2 linked regions of the Haloactinospora alba genome follow. The protein of the gene in region 1 interacts with the protein of each later gene in a pairwise test. Links are inferred from orthologs where the notes say so. Each region holds a gene or a part of one and is shown on either strand. Other genes may lie near its edges.

Region 1 (11,894 bases):
GCGCGCTCCGGCGGGATGTAGGACGGGGAGCCGATGATCCGGCCGGAGGTGGTCAGGGCGGACTCGCCCGTCCAGGTCGCCAGCCCGAAGTCGGTCAGTACGACGCGGCCGCCCTCGCTGACCATCACGTTCTCCGGTTTGACGTCCCGGTGCACGATCCCCTCGTTGTGGGCGGCCTTCAACGCGTCGATCAGCTGCAGGCCGATCTCGGCGGCCCGCTGGTAGGCCAGCGTTCCCGTGCTCTGCACGATCTCGTCGAGCGTGCGGGCCTCGACGAGCTCCATGACGATCCACGGCCGCTCGTCCTCGTCCACCACGTCGAGGACGGTGACGATACCGGGGTGGGTCAGTCGCGCCGCCACCCGCGCCTCGTGGGTCGTGCGCCGCAGCAGCGAGTCGCGTTCCGACGCGCTCATGTCCGGCGGCAGCCGGAGCTCCTTCACCGCGACCTCACGGTCGAGGGTGAGGTCCGTGGCGCGCCACACGATGCCGACACCGCCGCGCGCTACCTCGTCGAGCAGCTCGTAGCGGCCCTTGAGCACACGGTGCCCGCCGCTGCCGCCGGAGGCGCTGGTACGCGTCTCGTCCGGCGGCGCGCTCGGCCGCTCTGCCTCGGAGTTTTCGATGGGGGACACAGCAGTTTCAGCGGATCAGATCACGGGCCACGTCGGCCTCCTGGGCTCTTGCATTCGGGGTCGCGGCGCTCGGGCCGGATCACTCGTTATATCAGTCCTACGGCGCTCCCGTGCCGGCGGCGGTACCTCAGGAGGTCGCGGCCCCGGCGGCGTGTCGCGTGGACCCGGCCGCGGGTCTTTCCCCTCCCGTCCCTGATTTTGCCACCAGCACGGGTTTCAAACAGGTTCAGCCCCAGAGACTATCGGGCTCACGCACGGTCACGGGGCCGATACCGGTATCCCGCAGCGGCTGTTGCAGGTGCTGGGCGTCGCCCACCACGATCACCACGAACTCCTCCGGACGCAGGTACTGCCGGGCGGCTTGCCCCAGGTCGTCGGCGGTGATGCGTTCGAACCCGGCGCGCATCCGGTCCACGTAGTCGTCGGGAAGGTCGTGCACCACCATCTCGACGAGGGCGCTCGCCAGGCTGCGGGCGGTGGAGTAGGTGACCGGCATCCCCACGGTGTTGGACTCGCGTACGGCCTCCAGCTCCGCCGCGGTGACGCCGCCGCTCTGCAGCTTCTCCGTCTCGGCGATGCTGGCGGTGATCGAGTGGGCGGTGGCGTCGCGCTCCACCTGGGTGCTGACCAGGAACACCCCGCTGTCGCGGCGCAGGTCGAACCGGGATCCGGCGCCGTAGGTGTAGCCCAGGTTCTCCCGCAGCTCCAGGTTGAGCCGGGAGGTGAACATCCCGCCGAGGACGTCGCTGATCCCGTCGGCCTTGGGCAGGTCGACCTCCGAGCGGGAGGGGGCGCGGTGCGCCAGCACCAGGGCCGACTGCACCGAGTCGGGCCGGTCGATCAGCAGCACCCGCGGCACCTCGCCGGGGGCCGGTTCCGGCGGGGTCACCGACGCCTCCGGGGCGGACTCGGCGTCGCCGAACACGGTCGTGCCGAGCTTCTCCAGGTCGACGTTGGCGAGGTCGCCCACCACCACGAGGGTCCCGGCGACGTTGGCGATGTTGCGGGAGTGGAAGTCGGCGACCATCTCCGGTGTGACGTCGTTCAGCCGCACCGGTCCGCCGCTGAGCGGGGTGGCGTAGCGGCCGCTGAAGAGCTGCCCGCCGACGGCGCGCGTCGCCAGGGTGGAGGGCATGGAGGCTTCCAGCCAGAACTGCTCCACGAGCTGGTCCCGGCGGCGCAGCACGTCGTCGCGGAGCAGGGCCGGCCTGCGCACCGCCTCGGCGAACAGGGACGTCGCCTCCGAGATTCGGTTGACGGGGGCGTCCACACCGGTGACGAAGCTGTCCCAGGTGACCCGGGATACCCACTCGGCGCCGTGCCGCTCCAGGGCGGGTGCCAGGGAGCTGTTGCCGTGGATGCCGTCCTCCAGCACCTCGCCGGTGAGCGCCGCGACTCCCATCCGGTCCGGGGGTTCCGCGGCGCCGCCGGCCGGCTGGACGAGGCGGACGGCGGCGTACTGCTGTCCGGGAACGTCGATCGCTACCACGTTGCCGTTGCCGACGCGCAGGCGGCGCGGTTTGGGGAACGTGTAGGGCTGGGGCGACCCGAGGTCGGGGCGGGTTTGGAGGATGCTCAAAGCGGCTCTTTCTCCGGCGTGCGCTGGTCTGTACGGGTGGGACTCGGTGTCAGGCGGGGGCGTGCTCCGCGCCGTCGTCCTGGGCGGCCTCCGGGGCGGCGGGCGGGTCGAACCGGACCACGAGCAGGTTCCGCTGCGTCAGCATCCGCCGGGCGCAGTCCTCGACCTCCTCGGTGGTGATGTCGGCCCAGCGCTGGGGCCAGGTGTAGGCGAGCTCGGGGTCGCCGAACAATTGGGTGCAGCTGCCGATGGCGTCGGCGAGGCCGCTGGGGTGGGACAGGGACTGCAGGTGGTCCCGTTCCAGCACGGCGCGGGCGCGCTCCAGCTCCTCCTCGGTGACGCCCTCGACCATGCCGGCGACCTCCTCCAGAATGGCGGTCTCCAGCTCGTCGCCGCTGACGCCCTCGCGGGCGATCATGTTGATCAGCAGGAGGCTGGGCGTGTAGCGGAACGGGAGCACGTCGCCGGCGGCGCCGCCGTCGTCCGTGGCGAGGCCGCGCTCCACCACGAGGCGGCGGTAGAGGCGGCTTCCCTGGCCCTGGCCCAGCACCGCGGCCGCCAGGTTCGCGATGTCGAACCCGCGCTCGCCGTAGGGCGGGATGCGGTAGCCGAGGAACACGGCCGGGGCGGGGACGTTCTCGGTCACGCTGTCGCGGACCGGCCCGCCGATGGGCCCGGAGAGGGAGGCGTCGGGGGCCTGTGCGGGCTCCCGGCGCGCGGGGACGGAACCGAAGTACCGCTCCACCCGGTTGCGCACGTCGTCCGAGTCGAGGTTGCTGACGACGGTGAGGACGAGGTTGTCCGGCCCGTAGTGCCGCTCGTGGAACGACAGGACGTAGTCGAGGTCGGCGGCGTCGAGGTCGGCCATGGAGCCGATGGTGGGATGGTGGTACGGGTGGCCCTCGGGGTAGCCCAGCCGCAGGATGCGTTCCAGGGCGGTGCCGTAGGGGACGTTGTCGTACCGTTGCCGGCGCTCGTTCTTGACGACGTCGCGCTGGTTGTCCAGGACCTCCTGGGTGACGCCCTGGCGCAGGGTCGCCAGCCGGTCGGCCTCCAGCCACAGGGCGAGGTCGAGGGCGTGTTCGGGCACGGTCTCGAAGTAGTTGGTGCGGTCGGTGGAGGTGGAGGCGTTGATGTCCCCACCGAGCCGTTCGACCGCGTCGAAGTGCTCGCCCTTGGCGACGTTCCCGCTGCCCTGGAACATCAGGTGCTCGAACAGGTGGGCGAACCCGGTCCTGCCCGGCACCTCGTAACGGGAACCGACCCCGTACCAGAGGTTGACCGCCGCCACCTGGCCGGTGTCCGCCGGTGCCGTCACCAGGCGGAGCCCGTTGTCCAGGGTGAACTGGCGCACGTTCCCGCTGGCCGTTTTCGTTGTCACCACTTCATGCACCCCTCATGTTCGGCCGTCGTACGGTTGCCGTTCCCGGTGTCTGAGCCTATGTGGTCGGAGGCGCTCACGTGTACGGTTACCGCAATCGGTACCGGGCCGCGCTCGGCCGTCACGGCAGGCGTCGCAGGACGCGCATCGAGCCGACGGCGCGGGTCTCGGTGAACGCTCCCGAGTCCAGTGCCCGCCGGTAGATGGTGTAGGGCGGGCGCCCGCCGTCGGCGGGGTCGGGGAACACGTCGTGGATGGCCAGGGCACCGCCGGGTGCGACGTGGGGGCTCCAGCCGTCGTAGTCGGCCCGGGCGGCCTCGTCGGTGTGGCCGCCGTCGATGAACACCATGCCCAGCGGGGTGTTCCACAGCCGGGCGACGTCGGCGGATCGGCCGATCACGGCCACCACGTGCTCCTCCAGGTCCGCCGCCGCGATGGTGGCGCGGAACTCGCCCAGCGTGTCGAGCCTGCCCGTCTCCGGGTCGGCCATGGCGGGGTCGTGGTACTCCCAGCCGCGCTGGTGCTCCTCGGAACCGCGGTGGTGGTCCACGGTGACGACGGTGCCGCCGGTGCGGCGGGCGGCCGCCCCCAGGTAAACGGTGGACTTCCCGCAGTAGCTGCCGATCTCCAGTACCGGGCCGAGCGCCGCGTGGTCCCGCGCGGTCTCGTGGAGGACGCGCCCCTCCTCGGGAGGCATGAACCCTTTCGCGGCCTCGGCGATGCGTTCCAGGTCGGCTGGCATGGTCATTGGGGTTTTTCCTTCCCGGTCCGGTCCGTTGCCGGGTCCGTCAGCCGGTGTGGTTGGCGAGCCGTTCCACGGCGGCGTCCAGGACCTCGTCGCGTTTGCAGAACGCGAAACGGACCAGGTGGCGCCCCTCGTCGGGGTTGTCGTAGAGGACCTGCGCGGGGACGGCGGCGACGCCGGCGCTGCGGGGGAGCTCGCGGGCGAACTCGATGCCGTCCGTGTAGCCCAGCGGACGGATGTCGGCCATGAGGAAGTAGGTCCCGTGCGGGCGCAGCACCGTGAAACCGGCGGCGCGCAGCCCCTCGGACAGCCGGTCGCGTTTGCTCTCCAGCGCCTCGCGCTGCTGTCGCACCCACCCGGTCTCCTCCCGCAGCGCGTCGGCGACCGCGAGCTGCAGGGCGCCGTTCGCGGTGAACGTGAGGAACTGGTTGACGGTCTGCATCGCGCGGATGAGGGGACGCGGCCCGGTGGCCCACCCGGTCTTCCACGCGGTGACGGAGAACGTCTTCCCGGCGGAGGAGAGGGAGAGGGTGCGCTCGCGCATGCCGGGGAGACTGGCCAGCGGGGTGTGGGCCACGCCGTCGAAGGTGAGGTGTTCGTAGACCTCGTCGGTGAGGGCGATGAGGTCGTTGCGGCGGCACACGTCGGCGATGGTCTCGAGCTCCGCCGGGGTGAGCACGGTGCCGGTGGGGTTGTGCGGGGTGTTGACGATGACCATCCGGGTCCGGGGGCCGACGGCGGCCCGCAGCTCATCCGGGTCGAACGTGAACCGGTTCCCGTCGGCGGGGTCGGGGCGCAGCGCGACGGGGCGCCGGGTGGCGCCCGCCAGTGCGATGGCACCGGCGTAGGAGTCGTACATGGGTTCGAGCAGCACGACCTCGTCGCCGGGTTCCACCAGCCCGAGCACCGCCGAGGCGATCCCGGCGGTGGCGCCCACGGTGACGTAGACCTCCCCGTCGGGGTCGTAGGAGAGCCCGTGCAGGCGCTGCCGTTCCTCGGCCACGGCGCCGCGGAGCTCGCTCCGCCCCGGGCCGGGCGGGTACTGGTTGACGCCCTCCTGGATCCGCCGGGTGGCGCCGTCCAGCAGGGAACGCGGACCGTCGGTGTCCGGGAAGCCCTGCCCGAGGTTGATGGCGCCGTGGTCGGCGGCCAGCTGGCTCATCTCGGCGAAGATCGTCTCGCCGAACCTGCGCATCCTGGTGACAAGCGGTTCCTCCACGGCAGGCAGCATAGGCTGTCGCCGTGTCGCTGTCGCGTGGCGGGTCCGGTCACGCGCGGCGGTGCCGCCGTCAGCGGGACGCTTCGGGGGGATTGCGCGTGCGCCGCGCCCGGACCTCGTGCAGGACCCGGTTGAGTTGGACCACGTCCTCGTCGCTGATGTTCTCCACGAACCGCAGCATGGTCGTTCCCGGGTCGCCGCAGGAGTGGAAGATCTCGTTCATGAGCCGGGCGTTGTGTTCCTCGCGGGACTCACAGGGCCAGTACAGCCAGGCCCGGCCGGCTTTCTCCCGGTTCAGCACCCCTTTGTGGTGCAGGATGTTGGTCACCGTCATGACGGTCGTGTAGGCGACGTTGCGTCCGTAGACCATGGTGTCGCGCACCTCGCGCACGGTGAGAGGGCTGTCCGCCCTCCAGAGCGCGTCCATGATCGCGGATTCGAGCTCACCGAACTCTTTCACCCTCCCCACCTCCGTTCGGACATATTAGGAGGGGGTGCCAGGATGTGGCTGGAAAATGCGCACACCCGCGCAGATCCGTGCCTGGTGGCGGTTCTGGCCGTGCGTTTCACGGGTGCGCGGGGGGCGGATTCCGTCCGTTCGGTCGGCGCACGACGCCGTTTCCGTGGCGGGGGCGGAGCGGCCGGGTTCGGTCCCGTCCGGCGGGCCCCCGCTTCCGCTGGGCGGGACCGACCGTCCTACCCGGCCGCTTGTGGACTGGGACGCCGCGAGGACACGCGCGGTTCCCGTTCCCGTTGCGCCACCGTCGCGAAACGGTCACATCCGGGAGGGAATCGCCGCAGGTCACAGGGGATTTTTTCCGGACATGGCCTTCGTCGTGTGAATGACTGTTAGGTATCTCCCAGTCGGATCGCGGCACGGACTCCCCATAGACGCCCCCGGACAAGTAGCCTGTGCATTGAGAGCGCTGGCCGGGGTGCGTCCGGACGGCCGCAGAGAGCCGTCGCAGCCGGAGCCGCCCCGCGCAGCGACCATCTCGTCAATATCCATTCACAAGCGAGCTGCGGAAGAGGGCGATCTCCGCCGTGTCGTCTGAGGCGTCTCACCCCTTGACAGATTTCGGCCCTAATGAGTGGTTGGTCGAGGAGCTTTACCAAAAGTATCTGAACGACCCGAACTCGGTTGATAAGGCATGGTGGAATTTCTTCGCCGACTACAAGTCCGGCACGACCACCCAGCCCAACGGCGCGACCGGGAAGTCCCCGGCTAGCTCCGCACCCGCGTCCACAGCCACGTCACAAGGCGAGTCGAAACCGAGCCAGCAGTCCGAGAGCCAGAAACAGCCGGCGTCCGGCTCGGACGGCTCCACCTCCTCCGCTGAGGAGGAGACCGAGGAGGCTCTGAAGGTCCACGAGGAGCGGCTGCGCGGCGCGCCCGCCCGGACCGCCTCCAACATGGAGGCCAGCCTGTCACTGCCGACCGCGACGAGTGTCCGCGCGGTCCCGGTGAAGCTGCTCTTCGACAACCGCATCGTCATCAACAACCACCTGAAGCGCGGCCGGGGCGGGAAGGTCTCCTTCACCCACCTCATCGGCTACGCCATGGTGAAGGCGCTGCAGTCGATGCCGGAGATGAACTACTCCTACGTGGAGGTCGACGGTAAACCGGGCATCGCCAAGCCGGAGCACGTGAACTTCGGCCTGGCCATCGACCTGGAGAAGCCCGACGGCTCCCGGCAGCTGGTGGTGCCCAGCATCAAGACCGCCGACCAGATGGACTTCAAGCAGTTCTGGAGCGGCTACGAGGAGCTGGTCCGCAAGGCCCGGAACAACAAGCTGGGCGTCCCCGACTTCCAGGGGACCACGATCAGCCTGACCAACCCGGGCGGTATCGGCACCGTGCACTCGGTGCCGCGGCTGATGCCGGGGCAGGGCACCATCGTGGGTGTCGGCGCGATGGAGTACCCGGCCGAGTTCCAGGGAGCCTCGGACGAGACCCTGAACCGGCTCGCGGTGAGCAAGGTCATGACGCTGACCTCCACCTACGACCACCGCATCATCCAGGGCGCGCAGTCCGGGGAGTTCCTGCGCAGGATCCACAACCTGCTGCTGGGCGAGGAAGGGTTCTACGACGAGATCTTCCGGTCGCTGCGCATCCCGTACGAGCCGGTGCGGTGGGAACAGGACATCTCGGTCAACCACGACTACGAGCTCGACAAGGCGAGCCGGGTCCAGGAGCTGATCCACGCCTACCGGGTGCGCGGCCACCTCATGGCCGAGACCGACCCGCTGGAGTACAAGCAGCGCCGCCACCCGGACCTGGACGTCCTCGAGCACGGCCTGACCCTGTGGGACCTGGAGCGGGAGTTCCCCACCGGCGGCTTCGGCGGCAAGCAGGTCATGAAGCTGCGGGACGTGCTGGGTGTACTGCGCGACACCTACTGCCGCACCGTGGGCATCGAGTACATGCACATCCAGAGCCCGGAGGAGCGGGAGTGGATCCAGGCCCACGTGGAGCGGGAGCACGAGAGCCCCAGACGTGAGGAGCAGCTGCACATCCTGCGGCGGCTGAACAGCGCCGAGGCCTTCGAGACGTTCCTGCAGACGAAGTACGTGGGGCAGAAGCGGTTCTCCCTGGAGGGCGGAGAGTCCCTGATCCCGCTGCTGGACGGCGTCATCACCAAGGCCGCCGAGTCCAACCTGGACGAGGTCGTGCTGGCGATGGCCCACCGCGGGCGGCTGAACGTCCTCGCCAACATCTGCGGCAAGTCCTACGGCCAGATCTTCGGCGAGTTCGAGGGCAACCTGGACCCGCGCAGCGTGCACGGTTCCGGCGACGTCAAGTACCACCTCGGCACCGAGGGCACCTTCGAGACCGCCAACGGGGAGAGGATCGCGATCTCCCTGGCCGCCAACCCCAGCCACCTGGAGACGGTCAACCCGGTGGCCGAGGGCATCGTGCGCGCCAAGCAGGACATCCTGGACAAGGGGCCGCACGGTTTCACCGTGCTGCCGCTGCTGATCCACGGGGACGCCGCGTTCGCCGGCCAGGGTGTGGTCGCCGAGACCCTGAACCTGTCCCAGCTGCGCGGGTACCGCACCGGCGGCACGGTGCACGTCATCGTGAACAACCAGGTCGGGTTCACCACCTCGCCGGCGGACAGCCGGTCGAGCGTCTACGCCACCGACGTGGCGCGGATGGTGCAGGCTCCGATCTTCCACGTGAACGGTGACGACCCGGAGGCCGTGGTGCGGGTGGCCCAGCTCGCCTTCGCCTACCGGCAGGCGTTCAACAAGGACGTCGTCGTCGACATGGTGTGCTACCGGCGGCGCGGCCACAACGAGGCGGACAACCCGCAGTTCACGCAGCCGCTGATGTACAACGTGATCGACGCGAAGCGCTCCACGCGCAAGCTCTACACCGAGGCGCTGATCGGCCGCGGCGACATCACCGTGGAGGAGGCGGAGAACGCGCTGCGGGACTACCAGACGCAGCTGGAGCGCGCCTTCACCGAGACCCGGGAGGCCGGGAAGAAGCCCGCCGAACCCGGCGCGGTGATCAAGCCGGAGGTGTTCGACGAGGAACGCATCGACCACAGCACGGTGGAGACCGCGATCTCCAGCGAGGCCGTGAAGCGGATCGTGGACACGCAGGTCAACCTGCCCGAGGGCTTCACTCTCCACCCGCGGCTGCAGCCCCAGATGCAGCGGCGGCCCCAGATGGTCGAGGACGACAAGATCGACTTCCCGCTGGGGGAGACACTCGCGTTCGGTTCGCTGCTCATGGAGGAGCACCCCGTGCGGCTGGTCGGCCAGGACAGCCGCCGCGGCACCTTCGGACAGCGCCACGCGGCCCTCGTCGACCGGAACACCGGCGAGGTGCACATCCCGCTGAAACAGTTCGACCAGGGAACGTCCAAGTTCTACACGCACGACTCGCTGCTGAGCGAGTTCGCGGCGTTGGGCTTCGAGTACGGCTACTCCACGGAGCGCCCGGACGCCCTGGTGGCGTGGGAGGCCCAGTACGGCGACTTCGTCAACGGGGCGCAGAACGTCATCGACGAGTACATCAGCGCCAGTGAGCAGAAGTGGGGGCAGCGTTCCAACGTCACCATGCTGCTGCCGCACGGCTACGAGGGCCAGGGCCCGGACCACTCCTCGGCGCGCATCGAGCGGTTCCTCCAGCTGTGCGCCCAGGAGAACATGACGGTCGCCCAACCGACGACGCCGGCGAACTACTTCCACCTGCTGCGGTGGCAGGCGAAGTCGCCGTACCGCCGCCCGCTGGTGGTGTTCACGCCGAAGATGCTGCTGCGGCTGAAGACGGCCACGTCGGCAGTGTCGGAGTTCACCTCCGGGGCGTTCCAGCCGCTCATCCCGGACGAGGCGGGGCTGGAGCCGAAGGACGTCCGCCGGGTGGTGCTGTGCTCGGGCAAGGTGTACTACGACCTGGAGACCGCGCGCCGGAACACCGGTGACACCCAGACCGCCATCATCCGGGTGGAGCGGCTCTACCCGCTGCCGGTCGAGGAGATCCGCCAGCAACTGGCGGCGTACCCCAACGCCGGCGAGGTGCTGTGGGTGCAGGACGAGCCGGCGAACCAGGGGCCGTGGCCGTTCGTGGCCCTGGTCTTCTCCGAGCAGCTGGACCAGCCGTTCACCCGGGTCTCCCGGCCGGCGGGCTCCGCTCCGGCCGCCGGGTCGGGCAAGCGGCACGAGACCGAGCAGCAGGCGCTCATCAACACCGTCTTCCCCCCGGCGGAGTAGGTCATGTACTACACGGACCGCGGTCTGGAGGAACTGGAGAACCGCCGCGGCGAGGAGCAGGTGTCGCTGTCCTGGCTCGCCGACCAGCTGCGCGTGTTCACCGACCTCAATCCGGAGTTCGAGACCGCCGTCGACCGGTTGGCCACGTGGCTGGCCCGGCTGGACGACGAGGACGAGGAGGAGTGACCCGGTGGGGAGGGCGCGCCCTCCCCACCGGAGCGTTTCCGGGTGGTGGCGGCCGCGGGCCGCCACCACCCTTTCGTGTGCGCCCCCGCCCGGCCACCCCAACGAACCTCACGACATATCTTGAAAACCGGCGGCTCGCGACATATCGTGTTTGTTGTCAGCAGGTCGTGTCGAAGGGACTGCGATGGCGCGTTGGACCATCGACCAGCCGGCGACCCGGACGCTCGACGGCATCGTCGCGCTGCGCGTCCGGATCATCGGCGGTCATGTCAACATCCTGCCCACGGATGACCCGGTGACCTTCGAGGTCTCCGACATCACCGGGGAGCCGATCCTCGCCACCCACGAGGCCGGCATCCTCACCATCACCTACGAGGACCTCACCGGGAGCGGTTTCCTGGAGCGGCTGCGCCCGGCGCAGCTGTCCGGGTACAAGGGGGTGCAGCGCCGCTCCGCCACGGTCAACGTGCGGGTACCGCCCGACTGCCCCGTGGAGGTCACCACACTGTCGGCGCCGGTCGTCGCCGCGGGGTTGACCGCCAAGACCCACCTACGCACCGCATCCGGGGACATCACCCTGGACAACATCAACGGTGAGGTGGAGGCCAACACCGTCTCCGGCAGCTTCGCCGGCCGGGACCTGCACGGCATCCTGCGGTTCAACAGCGTGAGCGGCCAGGCCGCGGTGGCGGGCGGCAGGCTGGCGGAGATGTCCGGGAAGACCGCCTCGGGGCAGTTCCTGGCCGATGTCGACCTCGCCGCCTCCTCCCGGGTGCGGCTCGCGTCGGTGTCCGGCGAGGTGGCCCTGCGCGTTCCCGCCGACACCTCGGCCGGTGTCGAACTGCGGTCGGCCACCGGCAACGTGCAGTCCGCGTTCGGTCTGGACCGCAGCTCCCCGCCCGGGCGCACCAACCTCAGTGGGAAAATCGGCGACGGTATCGACCCCTCGAACATCAGCGTGACCACCGTCTCCGGCGCGGTTTCCCTGCTACGCCGCGCCGCCGACGCGCCGGCCGCCATACCCACGGGTCGCGAGTGAAGGGAGGAAGCGGCGCCGTTCTCCCCGCGGCCACGGCCCGGGGGCCAGCGTCGCGACACCGATGAGTACGATCTTCGGCCACGGCCGCCTGCGGCTGTACCTGTTGAAGCTCCTGGACGAGAGCCCGCGCCACGGTTACGAGATCATCAGCCTGCTCCGGGACCGTTTCCTGGGGGTGTACTCCCCCTCACCGGGAACGATCTACCCGCGGCTGGCCCGGCTGGAGGAGGAGGGGCTGGTCACCCACGAGGAGGTGAACGGGCGCAAGGTGTACCGTCTCACCGACCAGGGACGCGCGGAGCTGGACCGCCGCAGCTCCGACCTGGAGGACCTGGAACGCGAGATCAGCGACTCGGTGCGCGACGTCGCCCACGCGGTCAAGGAG
Region 2 (12,006 bases), 1.7 Mb from region 1 along the record:
GCCGCCGACAGCGACACACCGTCCAGCAGGGACGTGATCAGTTCGGGCCAGGTCCGGTCTTGTGGTCTCACGTGGCTCCCATCCCGGCTGTCAGTTCTGCTGCGCGGAGAGCTCGGCGGCACGGCCACGCATGAGCTCCGCCAGCGCCTCGGCCAACGCCACCGGGTCTATGGGGTGGCTGACGACCCTGTCCGCGCGTGACCACGTGGCGAGCCACCCGTCGTCCCGCCTACCGATGAGCAACAGCACCGGCGGGCACCGGAACACCTCGTCCTTGACCTCCCGGCAGACGCCCATGCCTCCTGCCGGGGCGGACTCGCCGTCGAAAATGGCGACGTCGACAGCGGTGTCCGGGTCGTGCAGTCGCTTGTGCACGGCGGGAGCGGTGGCGCACTCCAGGAACTCGACCTTGGGGACGTCAGCGGCGGGCCTGCGCCCGATGGCGAGACGCACCTGCTCGCGCACAGCCGGCTTGTCGCTGTAAATGAGAATGCGCATTCCCCTAGGATGCCACCAAGGACGCACCAGTGGCCACGCATCAGCGGTACGGTGGGGGCGGTAGCGGAGCCGACGCCATCGGCGATCGGGCACGTTACGGGGGGTCGTGCAGCACTCGTCGCCAGATACCGCAATAATGCTGCCGTGGCGACAGTAACCGCGAACCAAGAAGCTCAACCGACACCAGTGCATGGTGCGGCCAAACGACCTGACCTGGTGAGCGTTGGCACCATCGTGTGGTTGTCCAACGAACTCATGTTCTTTGCGGCGCTGTTCGCGATGTACTTCACCATCCGATCAGTGACGGTGGGAGACCCCGAGCTGGGACCGTGGCCGGCCACCGACTTGAACGTCGGCTACGCCCTGGTCTTCACCATCATCCTCGTGGCCTCCAGCTTCACTGCGCAGGCGGGTGTTTGGGCCGCCGAGCGCGGTGACGTGGGCAAGCTCCGGATGTGGTTCATCATCTCGTTCCTGATGGGCCTGGTCTTCGTACTCGGGCAGGCGAACGAGTACCGCGAACTCGTGCACGAGGGGCTGACTCTGCAGTCCAGCGCCTACGGCTCGATGTTCTACCTCACCACGGGCTTCCACGGCCTCCACGTCATCGGTGGTCTCATCGCGTTCCTGCTCATGCTGGGACGGACGTACGCCGCGAAGCGCTTCACCCACCAACAGGCCACCAGTGCCATCGTCGTGTCCTACTACTGGCACTTCGTGGACGTGGTCTGGGTCGCTTTGTTCGCATCCATCTACTTCATCCAGTAACCCGAAACGGGGAAACCGTGAAATGGATTAACGCGCGGCGGCGGCATCCCCTAGCGGGGTATGTCGTCGTCCTCATCGCGCTCGCGTTCTTCGGGGCGGGCTACGCCTTCCTGGCCCCCGACCCGGGAACCGCGGAAGCGCAGACTCTTGCCGCGGAAAGCACGAGCGACGACCGGGAACAGCCCGACGTCGCCAGGGGCAAGGAGATCTACAACAAGAGCTGTGCGAGCTGCCACGGAACCGACTTCTCCGGTACCGACGACGCCCCTGCGCTCACCGATGTTGGCGGCGCCGCGATCGACTTCCAGGTAAGCACCGGGCGTATGCCCTCGACCGACCCCGACACGCAGATGCCGCGCAAGGCCCCGGTGTTCTCCCAGGAAGAGATCAACGACCTGATCGCCTACTACAAGCAGGAAGGCGGCAGCGGGCCGGAGGTACCCCAGGGGGTTCCCGGCAGTGCTCCCCAACGCGCCGACTTCTCCGACGAGGAGGAGTACGAGGCCGCCAAGGAGGAGTACGACGAGGCCAAGGAGAGCTACGTCTCCGGTGCGGAGGACACCGAGTCGGGGATGAAGCTGTACCTGACCAACTGCGCGCACTGCCACAGCTGGTCGGGTGGCGGCGGTGCCCTCACCGGCGGCAACTACGCGCCGGAGATCCACGAGGCCTCGCCGCGCCAGCTCTACGAGGCGATGATCACTGGCCCCAGCCAAATGCCCGTGTTCAACGACGCGAGTATCACACCGGATGAGAAACAGGATCTGATCGCCTATGTGAAGGAGCTGCAGGCCGAGCCGGACGCGGGTGGTGTCTTCGCCCTGAACCGGGTCGGTCAGGTCGCCGAGGGCTTCATCGGCTGGACCGTCGGCCTCAGCCTGATCGTGGCGTGCGCGATCTGGATCACCGCGAAGCAGCGAGCCCATGACTGATAACAACACCAACCACGACAATGGAGGTGCCGAGGACCGCGACCGGGTCATCGGCACCCCGTCGTCCGCTGATGACGACGCGATCATCGCCGCCGAGGAGGATCAGCACCCCGAGCACGAGGGGGCGTATCCGGCCGAGGAGACGCAGAAGCACTCGGAGGAGGTGCAGCGTCGCGGCGAGAAGGTGGCCGCACTGTGGTTCGTCCTCGCGTTCCTCGCCGGGATCGGATTCTTCGTGGCTTATTTCGCCTTCCCGCCGAACGCGGAGGGGGAACCGGCCATCGCCAACCCCCAGACCGGCCAGTACTCCAACATGGCGTTGGGGGGGACTCTCACCGTCGCACTGTTCGCGATCGGGGCCGGCATGACCGTGTGGGCACGCAAGGTCATGCCGCACTACGAGGTCTCCTCACCGTACGACGAGCTTCCCTCGCCCGCCGAGGAGAAGAGTTCGTTCGGTGACTTCTTCATGAAGGGCGCGAACGAGAGCGGACTGACCAAGCGCCCCCTCATGCGCCGTACGATGCTGGCCGCGATGCTGCCGTTGGGGCTGGCGCCCCTGGTGCTGCTTCGGGACACCGGCCCGCTTCCCGGCGACAAGCTCAAACACACCATGTGGCGGAAGGGCATGCGCATGGTCGTGGAGGGCGGCACCGGAGAGGGCGACGACCAGTGGATCCGGGCCGAGGACCTGGCGAACGAGCCCGGCGGGATGATCACCGCCCTGCCCTACGCCGAACCCACCGAGGAGCACCCGGAGGGCCTGAGCCTGGACGAGAAGGCGAAGGCCGTGGTCCTGCTGATCCGGATGCCCCAGGACTCCTGGGGCGAACGGATGAAGGAGGAGAACGGCAAACGACTCGACTGGACCCAGGACGGGATCGTCGCCTACTCCAAGATCTGCACCCATGTGGGCTGTCCCGCCGCGCTGTACGAGCGGGATACCCACCGGATTCTGTGCCCGTGCCACCAGTCGACGTTCGATGCCGCCAACGCCGCCGAGGTCGTTTTCGGACCAGCGCACCGCCCTCTACCCCAGCTACCGCTCTCGGTGGATGACGAGGGATACCTGGTCGCCGACGGTGACTTCGACACTGCGGTCGGACCGACCTTCTGGGACGCGGAGAGGGGTGAGTAGCCGGTGAGTACGAGCTCCCAGCCGCCCAAAGGGCTGCGCAATGTCGGTAACTACATCGACGACCGGTTCCATTTGGCGAAGCTCGGGGAGAAGAACCTGCGCAAGGTCTTCCCGAACCACTGGTCGTTCATGCTGGGCGAGATCGCGCTGTACTCGTTCATCATCCTGCTCGTCACCGGGGTCTTTCTGACCCTGTGGTTCAACCCGAGCATGTCGGAGACCGTCTACGAGGGCTCCTACGAGCGCATGCACGGCGTCCACATGAGCGAGGCCTACGCCTCGACGCTCTACATCGACTTCGATGTACGCGGCGGGTTCCTCATGCGGCAGATCCACCACTGGGCGGCGCTGATCTTCGTCGCAGCCCTGGTGACACACATGCTCCGGGTCTTCTTCACCGGCGCGTTCCGCAAGCCCCGCGAGATCAACTGGATCATCGGCGTCGTGATCTTCATGCTCGCCATCGTGGAGGGACTCTTCGGTTACTCGCTTCCCGACGACCTCCCGTCCGGCATGGGTGTGCGGATCCTGCAGGGTGTGATCCTGGCGATCCCGGTCATCGGCACCTACGTGATGATGTTCCTCTTCGGGGGGCAGTTCCCGGGCGAGGACATCATCCCGCGGCTGTACATGCTGCACATCCTGCTCATCCCGGGGATCCTGCTGGCGCTGATCGTCGCCCACATATTCATCCTGTGGCACCAGAAGCACACCCAGTATCCGGGGCAGGGGCGAACGGAGAAGAAAGTCGTCGGGACACCGATGTTCCCCGGCTTCGCCATCAAGGCCGGAGGATTCTTCTTCTTCGTGTTCGCCATTGTCACCGGTCTCAGCGCGTTCGTGCAGATCAACCCGATCCACCTGTTCGGGCCGTTCACCCCGACATCCATCACATCGGGCCTGCAGCCCGACTGGTACATGGGCTTCATGGAGGGGTCGCTCCGGATCTTCCCGAACTGGTTCGACTTCAGCATCGCCGGGTACGCGGTACCGACCGGTGTCCTGGTCCCGGGGCTCGTCATCCCCGGCGCCATCTTCGGCGCTCTGCTGCTGTGGCCGTTCGTGGAGCAGTGGATCAGCGGCGACAAGCGTCACCACAACGTGGCCGACCGCCCGCGCAACGCCCCGGTCCGCACGGGCCTCGGCGTGGCCGGCATGGTCTTCTACGGCCTGCTGTGGTTGGCGGGCGCCAACGACGTGCTCGCCGAGACGTTCTCCATCAGCCTGTACGCGACGACGTGGTTCTTCCGGATCTTCGTCATCGCGGGGCCGATCATCGGGTTCATCGTCACGAAACGCATCTGTCTGGGGCTGCAGCTCCGGGACCGTGAGACTCTGGAGCACGGTTACGAGAGCGGCAACATCCAGCAGCTCCCCAGCGGGGAGTTCGTCGAGGTGCACCGGGAGTCCTCCGCGGACACGGTCAGCGTGCTGCAGAGCAAGAAGGAGGCACCCGCCCCGGCTCCCACGGTGGACGAGAACGGTGTCGAGTCCCCGGCCGCCCGCGGCCTCAAGGGACGGCTCCGTCGTGCGCTGGCCCACTGGTACACGAAGGACAACGTTTCCTTCGAGGGAGTCGAGCCGCACAGCGCCCACCACGGCCACGGCGAAGGGGGCTCCTCGGAGGAGGAGACCGCAGCCAGCCACTGACACGGCGCTCGGCACTCGGCCCGGCCCTCCGGTTCGCGCGGAACACCTCCGCACGGCACCGGGCGGCCGGGCCTTACTGTGTCTCCCCCGAGCCCCGGGCGAACCCTCCCGGGACCAGCCGGTGGGCCCCACGGCCACGCGCGCCGACTCCGTGACGGGCCACAGCCCCGACTGTCGTCCGACCCCCTCACACCATCGGCCACTGTGTCCCCATCTCCTCTCCGTGCCACTGATGGGCGCACACGGGAATCGGAGTCCGGCCCCGGAGCCGGACGGGTGCGCCCCACCGGCAGCCGGCGGGCAGAACACGCCGATCATCCGAGAGGAACGGTGGCACGCGGTGCGTCCGCGGAGGCCCGCTCGGGTCTTCCCGCCGCCCGGCCGGGGCACGGGGCTGTCCCGGACGTGTCAGGCGGAGCCGGCGGGGTGTGGGGGTCGCGCGCCGTCGGCGCTGCGGGAAGCCGTCGCAGCTGCCTGGAAGGCCCCGGCAGCGTCCGCCGCCCCGCGGTGGGGACGCTGCCGGGCTTCGGGGGAACGGCCGGGAGAACCCTGCCGGCGCGCCCGGATGGACGCGCCGGCAGGGCGGGAGCGGGGAAGGCCGCGAGCCGGGAGGGGCTCCGCGGCCGCTCGTGGGGGTCACCCGGCCGGAGGAGGGAATTCTCCGGTGTCGCTGTCGGGGGCTCTTCGCGGGAACGGGATTCCCGGACCCGCTACTCGTCGGTGGTGTGCACCGAGCCGGGGGTCCCCTCCTCGTCGGTCCTGTCGGGCTCGCCCGTCGCGCTGTTCTCCAGCCACTGGTCCCACGAGCGCTGCCAGTAGCCCCAGCCGTTGTCCACCTCGAGCTCGCGGTCGGTCCCCTCCACAACGAGCGGGTCACCCTGGTAGCTGTTCTCGTAGAACCACTTGGCGTCCTCGGTGGACATGTTGGGGCAGCCGTGGCTCGTGTTCTCCTCGCCCAGTGCCGCGCTGTTCCACGGGGCCGCGTGGGTGAACTCGCCACTGTTGGAGAAGCGCACCGCGTACTCCACGTCGAGCTTGTAGCCCTCGGGACTGTCGACGGGGACCCCGGTCGTGGAGGAGTCCATCGTCAGCTCACGGCGTTTGTTCATCGTCAGGTGCGTACCGCTGGTGGTGGTGTACTTCTCCACGTTGGCCTTGCCGATGCTGACCGGGAACTTCTGGATCTGCTCACCGTCGCGCTCCACCGTCATCTGGTGGGAGTCGCTGTCGATGGTGCTGACCTGCTTCCGCCCCACCTCGAAGTTGAGCCGGTGGTTCTCGATGCCGTGGACCCCCTCGCTGGCCTCGGTCCCGGCCAGGTGCATGTCCACGGTCACCTCCGTTCCGGAGGGCCAGTACTCCTTGGGCCGGAACACGGCCATGTCATCGCCGAACCAGTTCCAGGCACCCTGGGTCGGCTCGTCAGCGGACACCTCGATGGAGTTCTCCACCTGCTTCTTGTTCTCCACCGGAAGGTCGAAGTTGACGATGACCGGCATTCCCACACCCACGGTCTCGCCGCTGGTCGGGAAGTTGGACACCAGCTCCAGCCGCTGCCCCTGGGGCGCCGGCACGGTGCTGAACTCGCTGACGGCCTCGCTCTCCTCACCGTCCTCGTTCTCGGCGGTGGCGGTCACCGTGACGTCCGCACCGGGCTTCAGGTTCCACTCGCTGACCCACTCGGTCTTGTCGTCGTTCAGCTGCCCGGTGACCTCGTCGACGGCGGAGTCGGACCCGTCCCCGGTGTCGGCTCCGCCGCTCTGCTCCACCTGTACGTCGGTGATGCTTCCCCCGTCCGCCTGGACCGTGACGGGGACGTCGGGACGGACTTCGGAACCACCGTCCTCAGGAAGGACCTTGACCGTGACCGGGTCGCTTCCCCCCTCCGCGCCCGCGGTGTCAGCACCTTCGGAACCGGAACCGGAGCATGCGGCGGTGAGGCCGAGGGCTAACACCGCCAGCCCCGCACCCGCACGGCGGTGCGCCGTTGGGAATGCGCTGTCCTTCACGCCTGGTCCTCCAGCATCCAGCTCGACCCACGTTGCTCTACACCCGCTGGGACGCGCCCCGAATCGGGACAGTTCCTGACAAACCAGCGGCACGTTCGCGGGCTACAACAACAAGCATTATTGGGGGAAAGCCCGCACCAAAAGAATACCCCGGTTCCCTTCCGGATGGCTCACGGGCCGGAAGGGAACCGGGGTAGGGCGAAGGTCAGCCGCGGCGTGCGGCCTAGTGCTCGAACTCGTGGCGGTAGTACTCGAAGACCCAGCCGATGACGGTCAGCATCAGTGCGAAACCGCCGATGAACACCATCCACCAGCCGATCGCCACCCCGACGGCGGTGAACGCGACCGCCATGGCGACGAACAGCGGCCACCAGCTGTGCGGGCTGAAGAAGCCGTAGTCTCCGGCGTTCTCGGCGATCTCCCCGTCGAGTCGCTCCTCTGGCGGAGGACCGTGGTGGTGTTCGCTACGGCGTGCCGACTGCCAGATCCAGAAACCGACCATCCACCCGAAGGCGATCGCGACGATCAGCGCGACCGTCCCGGTCCATTCGACGCTTCCTTCGGAGACCCACGCCCAGTAGGCGTACAGTGCCGCGACCAGACCGAAGAAGGTCGAGACACCCATAAACATGTATGCCTGCATCTTCATGCTCGGACTCGCCTCCTAGGTCGCGCTCGACGGTTCCGGCGCCGCGCCGGGAGCCGCAGCGTGCGGATGGTGCAGGTCGAACGCGGGGCGTTCGGAACGGATACGCGGCAGCGAGGTGAAGTTGTGCCGCGGTGGCGGGCACGACGTCGCCCACTCCAGCGAGCACCCGTACTCCCACGGGTCGTCCACGGTGACCTTGGCCGCGTTCTTGTGGGTGATCCACATGTTCCAGAAGAACACCAGGGTGGAAGCGCCCAGGACGAACGCGCTGATCGAGGAGATCATGTTCAGCGTGGTGAAACCGTCGGCGGGGTGGTAGTCGGCGTACCGCCGCGGGAAGCCCTCAGCGCCCAGCCAGTGCTGCACCAGGAACGTGCCGTGGAACCCGAAGAAGAGCAGCCAGAAGTGGATCTTGCCCAGCGTCTCGTTCAGTAGCTTCCCGGTGAACTTGGGCCACCAGAAGTAGAACCCGGCGAACATCGCGAAGACCACGGTGCCGAACACGACGTAGTGGAAGTGGGCCACGACGAAGTAGCTGTCGGTGACGTGGAAGTCGATGGGCGGGGAGGCCAGCAGCACACCGGTGAGTCCACCGAACAGGAACGTCACCAGGAAGCCGACGACGAACAGCATGGGGGTGCTGAACACCAGCTGGCCGCGCCACATCGTGCCGATCCAGTTGAAGAACTTCACACCGGTGGGAACGGCGATGAGGAAGCTCATGAAGGAGAAGAACGGCAGCAGCACGGCCCCGGTCGGGAACATGTGGTGCGCCCACACCGTGACGGAGAGTCCGGTGATCGCGATGGTCGCTCCCACCAGGCTCTTGTAGCCGAAGATCGGTTTGCGGCTGAACACCGGGAGGATCTCGGTGACGATGCCGAAGAACGGCAACGCGATGATGTACACCTCGGGGTGCCCGAAGAACCAGAACAGGTGCTGCCAGAGGATGGCGCCGCCGTGTTCCGCGTCGTAGACGTGGGTGCCGATCATCCGGTCCGCTCCCAGCGCCACCAGGGCGGCTGTCAGCACGGGGAACGCGATCAGCACGAGCACGCTGGTCAGCAGCGTGTTCCACGAGAAGATCGACATCCTGAACATCGTCATCCCGGGCGCGCGCATGACCAGCCCGGTGGTGATGAAGTTGACCGCGGCGAGGATCGTTCCCAGACCGCTGACCACCAGTCCCAGGATCCACAGGTCGCCTCCGATGCCCGGCGACCGGACCGCGTCCGAGAGCGGGGTGTAGGCGAACCAGCCGAAGCTGGCGGCGCCACCGGGGGTGAGGAATCCGCCGACGACGATCAGGCCGCCGAACAGGAACAGGTAGTAGCCGAAGATGTTCATCCGGGGGAACGCCACGTCCGGAGCACCGATGTGCAACGGCATGATGATGTTGGCGAACCCGACGAACAGCGGTGTGGCGAACAACAGCAGCATGATGGTGCCGTGCATGGTGAACAGCTGGTTGAACTGTTCGTTGGTCACCACCTGCAGGCCCGGCCACAGCAGCTCGGCGCGGATCAGCAGCGCCAGCAGACCGGCGAAGACGAAGAACCCGAACGAGGTGATCAGGTACATGTACCCGATCGTCTTGTGGTCGGTCGACGTCAGCCAGTCGACGATGATCGACCCTTTACGGGTGGTCGTGGGTGCGGGAGTCGCAACGCTGGACGGAGTCACTGTCGTCATCAGTCGCCAGCCTCCTCGGCCTCGTCGCGGGTAGCCGCAGCGTCCGCTTCCTCATCCTGCTGCTCGGTCGGGGTCTCCTGCTGTTCGGAGCCGTTCTGGGCCTGAGCCTCCTGCTCCTCGACCCACGCGTCGTACTCCTCGGAGTCCACGACCTTGACGTCGAACAGCATCTCACTGTGGTCGACGCCGCAGAGCTCTGCGCAGCGGCCACGGTAGACACCCTCAGTGCCCTCGTTGATCTTCACCTGGAACTCGTTGTCCTTGCCCGGGATCACGTCCATCTTGAACGCGAACTCGGGTACCCAGAACGAGTGGATGACGTCCGGTGAGGTCAGGTCGAAGTGCACGACCTCTCCCTCGGGGAGAACGAGGGTCGGCAGGTCGTCGGGGGTTCCCACGGTGGAGAACCGGGTCTCCGGCTCGGCACCGTCACCTGCCTCGCTCTTGGGCTCGTCCAGGTAGTTGAACTGCCAGCTCCACTGGAAAGCGACCACCTCGACGTTGACGTCGGCTGGTTCGTCGGTCTCCAGCAGGTAGGTCTGGTCGCGCGCGGTGAAGTAGAAAAGGACAGAAATGATAACGATCGGCAGCACGGTGTAGAGCGCCTCGATGGGCATGTTGTAGCGCACCTGCGGCGGCAGCTGCTCGGAGCGCTTGCGGTGGAAGATGACCGACCAGATGGTCAGCCCCCACACCAGGATGCCGACCGCGAACGCCGCCACCCACGAGCCCTGCCAGAGCGTGAGCACGCGCTCTGCCTGCTCAGTGATCGGCTCCGGCACGCCCAGCCGGGTGAACTCGTTCGAGGCGCAGCCGGTCGCGGCCATGCCCAACGCGGCCAACGCTACGCCGCGCGGTGCCCATCGGCGCAGCGCGGGGCGCCGATTCCTAAGGCGGGTCGGACTCACGGATTGCCTTCCCAGCGATGATGCCCGCGTCCAACGCGGGCGGTCGTGTATCCCAAGCTCGTCAAGGGGCAACATATCGCGACTCACCCGCCGTGCTGCTCACGGACATGCGTAAACCAGCGTGTTACTCGGCGCACGGCGGCTGGCACTCGCGTTTCTGCCACCCCGGCCCGCCTGTAGAGACGGGCTAAGGCGAGAGTACCGCTGCCTTCACGTCCTCTTTAACCGGGTACCGGTTAGCCACCAGGACGGGTAGGGATCGGGGGTGAACCGAACCCACGAGGAGGAGCCCGTGTCCGACCAGCCGCTGGTAACGATCGAAGCGATCGGACGGAAATGCCCCGTTCCCGTCATCATGCTCGCCGAGAGGATCCGCGAGGTCCCCATCGGCTCGCTCGTCGCCGTTACCGCCGACGATCCGGCGGCCAGGACCGACATTCCTTCCTGGTGCCGGATGAAGATGCAGGAGTTCGTCGCCGAACACCCGCTGGACCATGGTAGCGCCTTTCACGTCCGGCGCATGTACTGAGTCCGGGACAACAACGGGACCGCGCACCCGGCGGGTGCGCGGTCCCGTGTATCCGGGCTGTCCGGTTGTTACCGCGCGTAGTACTCGACGACGAGCTGCTCGTCGAAGGGAATCGGCACCTGCTCGCGCGACGGGCGGTCGACGACCGCCACCCGCAGGTCCGAGTGGCTCACGGCGAGGTAGCCCGCAGTGCGCTCGTCAGCGTGCACACCCTCGGCAGCCTCGACGAACGGGACCAGCTTCTTGGACTTCTCCCGAACGCTGACGATCTGCCCCGGCTTGACCTGGAACGAGGGAATGTCCACTTTCTGGCCGTCCACGGTGATGTGACCGTGGTTCACGTACTGCCGGGCCGCGTAGATCGAGGGAGCCAGCCCCGAGCGCAGCACGACCGACACGAGCCGCATTTCCAGCTCGGCGATCATCTCCTCGCCGGTACGGCCGGAACGCTTGCGGGCGCTCTCGTACACCCGGGCGAGCTGCTTCTCCGACAGGTCGTAGTACCAGCGCAGCTTCTGCTTCTCTGCCTGGCGCACCGCGTAGTCGCTGCTCGAGCGACGAACCCGGCGGCCGTGCTCGCCCGGCGGGTAGGGCCGCTTCTCGAAGTAGCTGACCGCCTTACGGGTCAGCGGGGTACCGGCGCGCCGGGACAACCGCACCTTAGGTCCGGTGTAGCGCATTCACGTCCTCCGTCTGTTTTCATCAAGAGAGTCCGAGGTAAGGCTCGCCTAGGTCTCGGAGGTGCCACACAGCAACCCGGTCGCGTCCGTCCCACGGACACGACCGCTCCCGTACCGCCACAGAGACCCCCACCGTGGCGGCGTTGGCGTATCTGAACCCGGCGCGCATCTCAGCGCGCCGGGGCGGGATCACGCCGCTGGCACCGCGGGCGTGTAACACCGCCGGGTGCCGCGGCGCGTGGGTCGCGCTCCCACTGTACGCGTTCTCCACGGGTGGCCCGAACACACGTGTGCCCGTCGGGAACACTCCCGACGGGCACGACACGGGTAGCTCAACCCGGTGTCACAGGAAGGCCTCGGCCTCGCGAGCGCTCTCCTCGCCGTAGGAGTCGGTGAGCTTCCTGAGCAGGCTCTCCTTCGTCAGCGTGTACTCCTGGGGCCCATCGGCCTCCAGGCAGTGCACGGCGGTGGCGTTCCCCACCTGGGCGGAGCGCTCCAGGCTGAGGCCCCATCCCAGGGCGGTGAGGAAACCGGCCCGGAAGGCGTCTCCCAC

Evidence for each region.
Region 2: the proteins of FHX37_RS02085 (region 1) and ctaD interact in binary tests that used the Escherichia coli proteins (3 or more experiments, as listed by UniProt). The link is inferred for Haloactinospora alba from one-to-one orthologs.

What each region holds. Positions count from the first base shown.
Region 1 is NZ_VFQC01000001.1:440,337-452,230, reverse strand. The notes cover bases 3,472-6,358. They hold FHX37_RS02085 (pyridoxal phosphate-dependent aminotransferase), read right to left. Parts: upstream 5,560-6,358; coding sequence 4,384-5,559; downstream 3,472-4,383. Other genes in these bases: FHX37_RS02080 (BlaI/MecI/CopY family transcriptional regulator), read right to left, coding at 5,630-6,019; FHX37_RS02090 (class I SAM-dependent methyltransferase), read right to left, coding at 3,717-4,343; FHX37_RS02095 (M16 family metallopeptidase), read right to left, coding at 3,472-3,595. Outside these bases: FHX37_RS02105 (serine/threonine-protein kinase), read right to left, coding at 1-635; FHX37_RS02100 (M16 family metallopeptidase), read right to left, coding at 862-2,208; more of FHX37_RS02095, read right to left, coding at 2,264-3,471; FHX37_RS02075 (multifunctional oxoglutarate decarboxylase/oxoglutarate dehydrogenase thiamine pyrophosphate-binding subunit/dihydrolipoyllysine-residue succinyltransferase subunit), read left to right, coding at 6,604-10,284; FHX37_RS02070 (DUF6104 family protein), read left to right, coding at 10,288-10,470; FHX37_RS02065 (DUF4097 family beta strand repeat-containing protein), read left to right, coding at 10,655-11,509; FHX37_RS02060 (PadR family transcriptional regulator), read left to right, coding at 11,571-11,894. UniProt on the Escherichia coli protein: Shows aminotransferase activity with methionine and histidine as substrates, and to a lesser extent also with phenylalanine.
Region 2 is NZ_VFQC01000001.1:2,127,182-2,139,187, forward strand. The notes cover bases 6,999-9,997. They hold ctaD (aa3-type cytochrome oxidase subunit I), read right to left. Parts: upstream 9,337-9,997; coding sequence 7,660-9,336; downstream 6,999-7,659. Other genes in these bases: FHX37_RS09580 (cytochrome c oxidase subunit 4), read right to left, coding at 7,219-7,644; ctaC (aa3-type cytochrome oxidase subunit II), read right to left, coding at 9,336-9,997. Also shown: trpD (anthranilate phosphoribosyltransferase), read right to left, coding at 1-71; FHX37_RS09550 (response regulator transcription factor), read right to left, coding at 91-498; ctaE (aa3-type cytochrome oxidase subunit III), read left to right, coding at 685-1,266; qcrC (cytochrome bc1 complex diheme cytochrome c subunit), read left to right, coding at 1,284-2,198; qcrA (cytochrome bc1 complex Rieske iron-sulfur subunit), read left to right, coding at 2,191-3,336; qcrB (cytochrome bc1 complex cytochrome b subunit), read left to right, coding at 3,340-4,986; FHX37_RS09575 (L,D-transpeptidase), read right to left, coding at 5,697-6,995; more of ctaC, read right to left, coding at 9,998-10,244; FHX37_RS09595 (sulfurtransferase TusA family protein), read left to right, coding at 10,537-10,773; rpsD (30S ribosomal protein S4), read right to left, coding at 10,842-11,453; FHX37_RS09605 (carbohydrate kinase family protein), read right to left, coding at 11,797-12,006. UniProt on the Escherichia coli protein: Cytochrome bo(3) ubiquinol oxidase is the terminal enzyme in the aerobic respiratory chain of E.coli that predominates when cells are grown at high aeration.